DNA from 2 places in the Amedibacterium intestinale genome. Region 1 is predicted to be linked to the other one. Evidence: a T-box and tRNA genes for the amino acid it is inferred to sense, from the RefSeq annotation. Region 1 holds a T-box; the other holds one or more tRNA genes.

What was found. The T-box of region 1 lies ahead of trpS (tryptophan--tRNA ligase). A T-box ahead of a tRNA ligase gene usually reads a tRNA of that ligase, here a tRNA-Trp.
Region 2: it has a tRNA-Trp gene. The T-box ahead of trpS (tryptophan--tRNA ligase) is inferred to sense a tRNA for this amino acid. The anticodon was not compared.

The regions. Positions count from the first base shown of each region.
Region 1 is NZ_AP019711.1:288,294-292,722, forward strand. It holds gene murD (UDP-N-acetylmuramoyl-L-alanine--D-glutamate ligase) at 1-344, shown strand, start outside; gene A9CBEGH2_RS01435 (undecaprenyl-diphosphate phosphatase) at 344-1,183, shown strand; gene trpS (tryptophan--tRNA ligase) at 1,349-2,335, opposite strand; T-box leader at 2,370-2,566, opposite strand; gene A9CBEGH2_RS01445 (Spx/MgsR family RNA polymerase-binding regulatory protein) at 2,706-3,149, shown strand; rRNA gene A9CBEGH2_RS01450 (16S ribosomal RNA) at 3,562-4,429, shown strand, end outside.
Region 2 is NZ_AP019711.1:2,374,765-2,379,193, reverse strand. It holds gene A9CBEGH2_RS11865 (Mur ligase family protein) at 1-182, opposite strand, end outside; gene A9CBEGH2_RS11860 (alpha/beta fold hydrolase) at 179-883, opposite strand; gene A9CBEGH2_RS12360 (hypothetical protein) at 957-1,103, opposite strand; gene A9CBEGH2_RS11855 (YjjG family noncanonical pyrimidine nucleotidase) at 1,113-1,796, opposite strand; tRNA gene A9CBEGH2_RS11850 (tRNA-Trp) at 1,925-1,998, shown strand; gene pyrR (bifunctional pyr operon transcriptional regulator/uracil phosphoribosyltransferase PyrR) at 2,103-2,618, shown strand; gene A9CBEGH2_RS11840 (M42 family metallopeptidase) at 2,630-3,655, shown strand; gene A9CBEGH2_RS11835 (M3 family oligoendopeptidase) at 3,745-4,429, shown strand, end outside.

The DNA.
Region 1 (4,429 bases):
CTGTACAGGCGGCGTTAAATTCATTTGAAAAAAATATTATTTTGCTTGCAGGAGGACATGATAAAGGAATTCCATTTGATGAATTATCTGTTTTTGACAAGAAGATAAAATGTTGTATTTCTTTTGGAGAAACAAAAGAGAAATTTAAAGATATTTTTACAAACACGATTACAACAGAAACTATGAAAGAGGCTTTAAAAGAAGCAATTCAAATTGCACAGTCTGGTGATGTTGTGTTGTTATCTCCGGCTTGTAGTAGTTTTGACCAGTATAAAAACTATGAAGTTAGGGGAGAGACTTTTAAAGAATTTGTAAAGGAATATTTTAGAGAAGGAGAGTTGTAATGTATATTTTTGAAGTATTAAAAACAATTATTTATGGTATTGTTGAAGGAATTACGGAATGGCTTCCTATCAGTAGTACCGGGCATATGATTTTAATTGAAGAAATACCGTTTTTGAAATTACAGGTATCTGAAGAGTTTTGGAATGTTTTCTTGGTTGTTATTCAGTTAGGGGCAATCTTAGCAGTTGTTTTGTTATATTGGAATAAGATTTTTCCATTTAATTTGAAAAATAAAAATCGTCCATTTATTCGTTATGATATTATGAATCTTTGGTTTAAAATATTAGTAGCCTGTATTCCGGCAGCTATTGTTGGTATCTTGTTAGATGATTGGTTAGAAGCACATTTATATAATGGCTTTGTTGTAGCAGTCATGCTTGTACTTGTCGGTATTGCTTTTATTATTATTGAGAATGGTAACAAAAATAGACGTGCAAGAGTTACAAGTTTAGAGGATCTGTCTTATAAAGATGCGATGATTGTTGGTATTTTTCAGTTAATTGCGGCAATTTTCCCGGGAACTAGTAGAAGTGGAGCTACGATTGTTGGAGGATTGATGATTGGAATTAGTCGTACTGTTGCGGCAGAATTTACTTTCTTCCTTGCTATTCCTGTAATGTTTGGAGCTAGTTTATTAAAATTAGTAAAAGCTGGTTTAGTATTTTCTTTAGGTGAATGGGGACTTCTACTAATTGGAATGATTACTGCCTTCATTGTGTCTATTATAGTTATTCGATTCTTGATGACATATATTAAGAAACATGACTTTAAGGTGTTTGGATGGTATCGAATTGTACTTGGTATTTTGGTCTTAGGATATTTCATGTTTTTGAAATAAAAATATGAGTCTGATAATCTATACTGTTAGATAAAAAGGTGATATACAAAAATGGGTAGTTTATGATATCTACTCATTTTATCTTTTAGATAAAATAAAAAGCCAATGACATCATTTGATTTAATAACGAAAGTGTCAATGGCTTTTTTATATGTTTAATATGATTTAGAAGACTTCAAAACCAATTTTTCTTTTTACTTTAGAAAGTTTTTTTCTAGCAATGAAAGATGCTTTTTCATTTCCTTCCTTAATTACCTGCTCTGCCATACCACTGGCAATGATTTCATTATAGCGCTTCTGTAAATCAGCTAAAAAGTCAAATACCTGCTGTCCAACTTCTTTTTTGAATTCTCCATATCCTTTTCCTTCATATCTATTTACAATACTTTCAATGGATTCTCCATTTAAGGAAGAAAGAATTGTTAATAGATTGCTGATACCTGGCTGATTTTCCGGATCATATTGGATGATACCTAAGGAATCAGTTACGGCAGACATAACTTTCTTGCGAGCTAGACTTGGTTCATCTAGTAAATCAATTGTACCTTTTGGATTTTCTTCTGATTTAGACATTTTCTTAGTTGGATTTTGCAAAGAATAAATCTTAGCCCCAACTTTGGCAACTACTGGTTCTGGAATGACAAAGGTTTCGCCATAACGGTTATTAAATCTTTCAGCTAAATTTCTTGTTAATTCTACATGCTGTTTTTGATCTATTCCAACAGGTACATAATCTGCATCATATAAAAGGATGTCTGCGGCCATTAAAGATGGATAAGTAAACAGTCCAGCTGTTATCCCAGTTTCACCTTTTGCAGTTTTATCTTTATATTGTGTCATTCTTTGCAGTTCACCCATATAAGAATTACAAGTTAAAATCCAGCCAAGTTCAGCATGTTCATGTACATCGCTTTGTAAAAAGATAGTAACTTTTTTAGGATCAAGACCGCAAGCTAAATACAAAGCAATTAAATCCTTTGTATTTTTTTTCAACTCTGCTTTATCTTGTGCTACAGTAATAGCGTGTAGGTTCGCAATAAATACATATAATTCATACTCATCTTGATACTCTACGAATTTACGGATTGCACCTATATAGTTTCCAAGTGTCAAACGTCCGCTTGGCTTAATTCCACTCAACATTTTTTTCATTTATGACCCTCCCTAAAAATAAAAAAAGCACCATTATAAGGACGCTTTTATGCGTGGTACCACCTTAATTGCTTATTCAAGCCACTCATCGATAACGGCGACGACCGGTTCTATAGATAGAACATGCTCTAAAGGCCCAATTCAAATAACAGTTCCTATTGATTCTCACCAGCCATCAACTCTCTTTAAAGAAAATCTGTTTTTCTACTAATCCTTTTTCATCGCATAACAAATTGTACTTTAATCATACTATTAGTAATTATAAAACACAAGGGGAAAATAAATTAATTAAAGGTGGTTTACAAAATAAATGTATTCGCTATAATATATTTATCATAAAAAAGATGAATGAAAAGGAGGCGAAGAATGTATGATTATTCTTTATACTTCTCCAGGTTGTGCAAGTTGTAGAAAAGCTAAACAATGGTTAAAAGATAATGATATGAAATTCGTAGAAAAAAATATATTTACTACTCTTCTTAAAGAGGAAGAAATTAAATATTTACTTCAAAGAAGCGAAAATGGAACGGAAGATATTATTTCAACTAGGAGTAAAGCTTTTCAAAATCTTAATAGAGATTTAGAAGACATTTCTGTGAAAGAATTAATTGAAATCATTCGAGAAAATCCATCTATATTGAAAAGGCCAATAATGATTAATGAAAGCAGTTTTGTTGTAGGATATGATGATGATGAAATTACAGCATTAGTTCCTGCGAAATTACGTCTTGCTGCACAACGTGCCTGTAATCCGACTTGTCCGAATTTTTCGATTTGCGGATATCTTCGAGAAGAAGCTTGTAGTGCTGAGTAAAAAGAAAATCCTGTAAATGAAATTAATACAGGATTTTTTTATTTAATAGGACAAAAGTAATAATGGAAGATTAACGTAATAAAGAATAGTAATGGTAAAAGAAATGTGATTTTACGATTAGAGAAGAATTTTTTACTGGATATATAGTAAATATCAAATATTATATTATTACAAGAATTATACACTGATAAAAGTAACAAATATAAAGCATATTAAAAAACTCGAAAAAAAAGTAAAAAAAAGAGTAAAAAAATGTTGACAGAGGGAAGAGCGGGTGGTAATATATACGAGCACCAAGCGAGAGAGCTTGGCTCGGTCTTTGAAAACTAAACAGGAAACGTCAATTTCAAACAATGAAAAAGATAACAAAACAAAAGAAAAAACGTTAGCAGAAAACGTTTTGAGCTAAAATCAAATGGAGAGTTTGATCCTGGCTCAGGATGAACGCTGGCGGCATGCCTAATACATGCAAGTCGAACGGAGCGAATATGGAAGCTTGCTTCTGTAAGAGCTCAGTGGCGAACGGGTGAGTAACACGTAGGTAACCTGCCCATGTGCCCGGGATAACTGCTGGAAACGGTAGCTAAAACCGGATAGGTGAATAGGAGGCATCTCGTATTCATTAAAGGACCTGCAAAGGTGCGAACATGGATGGACCTGCGGCGCATTAGCTGGTTGGAGTGGTAACGGCACACCAAGGCGACGATGCGTAGCCGACCTGAGAGGGCGAACGGCCACATTGGGACTGAGACACGGCCCAAACTCCTACGGGAGGCAGCAGTAGGGAATTTTCGTCAATGGGGGGAACCCTGAACGAGCAATGCCGCGTGAGTGAAGAAGGTCTTCGGATCGTAAAGCTCTGTTGTAAGTGAAGAACGGTCAGTAGAGGAAATGATACTGAAGTGACGGTAGCTTACCAGAAAGCCACGGCTAACTACGTGCCAGCAGCCGCGGTAATACGTAGGTGGCGAGCGTTATCCGGAATCATTGGGCGTAAAGGGTGCGCAGGTGGTACATTAAGTCCGAAGTAAAAGGCAGCAGCTCAACTGCTGTTGGCTTTGGAAACTGGTGAACTGGAGTGCAGGAGAGGGCGATGGAATTCCATGTGTAGCGGTAAAATGCGTAGATATATGGAGGAACACCAGTGGCGAAGGCGGTCGCCTGGCCTGCAACTGACACTGAGGCACGAAAGCGTGGGGAGCAAATAGGATTAGATACCCTAGTAGTCCACGCCGTAAACGATGAGAACTAAGTGTTGGGGAGACTCAGTGCTGCAGTTA
Region 2 (4,429 bases), 400 kb from region 1:
AAATACACTCCGCACAAATACAAAAACTGTCTTCCTATTTCTTTTTGTTTGATCATTATATCCTTTTTTATCCATGTACTGTAACGATCAAATCGATAGCGATTTTGTTGAAACATATGCAGCGAATGTTTGATTGGCACTAACAAAAAACAAAGATAAGATATCCACAGTATGGCATTCATACTTCTCCCTCCAAAAATGCATCAACAATTCTTTGAAAACGAAGGCTTTGATAAAAATAAGCAAAGTGTCCTTCTTTTTTGAAAACAATAAGTGATGCATGGGGAAGCAGCTGCTCCATTCTTTTCCCCATCCATAAGGGAGTCTGTTCATCTTTTTCTCCCCATACTAATAATGTGTCACAGCGAATTCGAGGCAAAAGAGATTCTAAATTTTCATTTACTGCCTTTACTAAAACACCTCTCATAACAGAAGATGCCTTTTGATAATCTTCACTTCCCATTGTTAGATTGATCGATAGTTTCTTACAAAGCTTATATATAGATACTTTTAAATAATATGTCATTCCTCTTTTTGGTAAAAGACCTGCTGCTCCTGTAAGAATCAGCTTTTTACAAGGATAGCGTGCTGCATAACATATGGCAATTCTTGCGCCAAAAGAATGGGCAATAAGAATGGGATTCTTTACACCTTCTTCTTCCAGCAAACAATAAAGAAACTGTGCATATTCATCAACCGACCAGCAATAAAGCGGTTCTTCACTTTTTCCAAAGCCTGGAAGATCAAGATTAAATACAGTAAATTGATTTTGTAAATGATCCTGCAAAAACTTCATCATATAAAGATTTTGACCCCACCCATGTAACAATACAACAGCAGGTCCATGTCCTTTCTTTTCTACATGTACATATCCGTGTTCCATGTTGTTCCTCCTATAAAATATCGTATGAAACACTAGACATATTTAGACAAAAAAAGATCAGAAAATCCTGATCTTACCCATTAAAATTTACTTTTGAAAACTTTGCATTGTTTTTTTGTTTTCCTAAAGTTTTCTGTAAAGCCTTGCTTTGTGTCTTGCTTTTTGCTTTACGGCTTCTTTCCAAAAGGGCCTTCGTATCTAGTTTTTTCTTTTCACTCATAGTAACCTCCTATACCAACTCCAGCAATTCTCTTAAATCCTCAATCTCATGCGTAACATGATAATCATCCGTTTTTTTCTGTTTTTTAGGATTGTACCAGCATGTCGCTATACCAGCATTGTTTCCACCTTTGATATCACTTGATAAAGAATCTCCAATAATCAATGTTTTTTCTTTATCTAAATCCCCTATTTTATCAAAACAATAAGAAAAATATTCTTTCATAGGTTTGCGATATCCTACTTCTTCCGATACAAAGATATCTTTAAAATGCTGATCCAAGCCAGAATCTTTTAAACGAGAGTACTGTGTCGCACTTACCCCATTTGTTACGATATATAAATCATGATACTGTTTCAGCTGTAAAATTACATCCATGGCATGTTCCACCAATTCATGACTTTTTCCAAGTTCATCTTGATACGTATCTTCAAATTCCACCCCATCTAAAGGAATACCAAATTCTTCAAACAATTTTCCAAAGCGAGTATAAATGACTTCCTCTCTGCTTATTTCCCCTTTTTCATACGATTTCCATAACGCATGGTTAATTTCCATATAACGTTTTTTCATATCATCACGAAGAGGACAGTTATAAGCTTCAAAAGTCTTTTTTAAAGCTTCTTTTTCACATGCATCAAAATCCAGTAATGTATTATCTGCATCAAACAATAACGTTGTATATTTTTTCATAAATAGTTTCCTTCCTCTTTTACCCTAGCTAATATAACATAGAAGTCTTTCTGTTTCTATAAAAAATTGTATTTTTTTATTGCCAATAAGAAATGTTTATGATAATATAAGAAGGCACTAAGTTGCATAGGGGTATAGTACAATGGTAGTATAACGGTCTCCAAAACCGCTGATGGGAGTTCGATCCTCTCTACCCCTGCCAGTTAGTAAATAACGTCTTTACTTACGTAAAGGCGTTTTCTTTTTATTGCGATTTTCTTCTTAAAACGATATACTAATGGTAGTGTTTTCAAGAGGAGGATATACATGGAAACAAAGGAAATTATGGATGCTATATCTATCAAACGTTCTCTTACACGTATTACACATGAAATCATTGAAAGAAATAAGGGTGTAGAAAATATTATTCTAGTTGGAATAAAAACAAGAGGTGCTGTATTGGCTGGATATCTTGCGGATAGTATCGCAAGAGTAGAACATGTCGATGTTCCCTGTTATGCTTTAGATGTATCCCATTGGCGAGATGACAGAGAAGAGGCCTATCCGATTCCTGAACTAGAAATGCCTGTAAAAAACAAAAAGGTTATTTTGGTTGATGATGTATTGTTTAAAGGAAGAACGGTACGTGCTGCAATGGATGCGATCATGCATTATGGAAGAGCAAAAGAAATTCAGCTTGCGGTATTAGTTGATCGAGGACATCGTGAACTTCCTATTCGTGCAGATTATATTGGTAAAAATATTCCTAGTTCTTTACAGGAACAGATACGTGTAAAAGTAAATGACATTGATGGATGCGATGGTGTTTATATTAGTAAATAGAGGTGTTAAATATGAATAAAGAATATGTGTGTGATTTTGCGAAAAAACTTCTTCAAATTGATTCTCCTACAGGATATACAAAAAAAGCAATTGCTTATGTAGAAGAAGAAGCAAAACGCTTAGGATATGAAACAAAACGCAACAACAAAGGCAATTTATGGATTTATGTAAATGGAAAAAGCAATGAAAAAACGATTGGTTTATGTGCACATTGTGATACATTAGGATTAATGGTGCGCTCTATCAAAAGTGATGGGAAATTAGCTCTTACCAATTTAGGAGGACCTATCATTCCTACCCTTGATGGTGAATATTGCCGTATTTATACAAGAGATGGAAATGTGTATACAGGTACAATTCTTTCTACTTCTCCTGCAACTCATGTATATAAAGATGCTTCTACAAAAGTACGTGATATCGATAATATAGAAGTGCGTATTGATGAAGTCGTATATGCAAAGGAAGATACAGAAAAATTAGGTATTCAAAATGGAGATATTGTCGCAATCGACCCAAAAGTACAAATTACAGAAAGCGGCTTTATTAAATCTCGTTTCTTAGATGACAAGATTTCTGCTTCTGCATTAATGGGTGTATTGTACGAATTAAAACAGAAAAATATTACACCATCTTATAATCTAATTTTTATGATGAGTACATATGAAGAGGTAGGTCATGGAATGGCGCATATTCCTTCTGAAATCAGTGAACTTTTGGCAGTTGATATGGGATGTATTGGTTTAGATCTTGCCTGCACTGAACAGCAGGTATCTATATGTGCAAAAGATTCCAGTGGTCCTTATGATTATGACTTTACAACACATCTGATTACACTGGCTAAAGAAAATAACATTAATTTTGCCGTTGATATTTATCCTATGTATGGTTCTGATGTCAGTGCCGCAAGAAGTGCTGGCAATGATGTTAAAGGTGCTTTGATTGGTCCTGGGGTTCATGCTTCTCATGGTATGGAAAGAACGCATATTGATGGTGTTATGGAAACCATGAAATTAATTCTTGCCTATATTTGTGAATAATGTTTGCTGTCATTTTTTAGAATGGCAGCTTTTTTCTATGCCAAAATAAATTTATGTTATATAATAAAAAAAACAAGGGAGGTATATATATGAAAGATACATGGTCATTAGATATCTTATATAAAGGATATGATGATACTTTTCAAAAAGATATCAAAGCTTTTGAGAAAAGCGTAAAACAATGTGATGAATTAGCAGCATCTTTATCACATGACAATGAAAAAGAAACTTTAGTAAACATTTTAAAAACAATGGAAGAAATGGCACTTTTACATATGCGTTTAGGTGAATATACAGCTCTTCGACAATCTACAAATACAACCGATTCGCAAACAGCTGCCTATGACAGTCAAATCACAAGAATTGCATCTTCTTCCAGTAAGGCAATTGCTGCATTTCATCGCTATATTTCTGAAACAGATAATTTAGATACTCTTATTGAACAAGATGAATTTTTAAAAGATTATCATTATTTACTGCATACGATAAAAGAAGATGGAAAGTATCTTTTAAGTAATGATGTGGAAGATGTACTATCCAAAATGAATATTTCCGGTGGAAATGCATGGGAAATGATGCACAGCTATCTAACAAGTACATTAGAAGTAGAGTATAAAGGAGAAACAACAACCTTATCTGCTATACGAAATCTTGCTTACGATGACAGTCAGGAAGTAAGAAAAGAGGCTTATGAAGCTGAATTAAAAGCATATGATAAAATCAAAGATGCAATTAGCTTTTCTTTAAACAACATTAAACAGCAGGTATTATGCG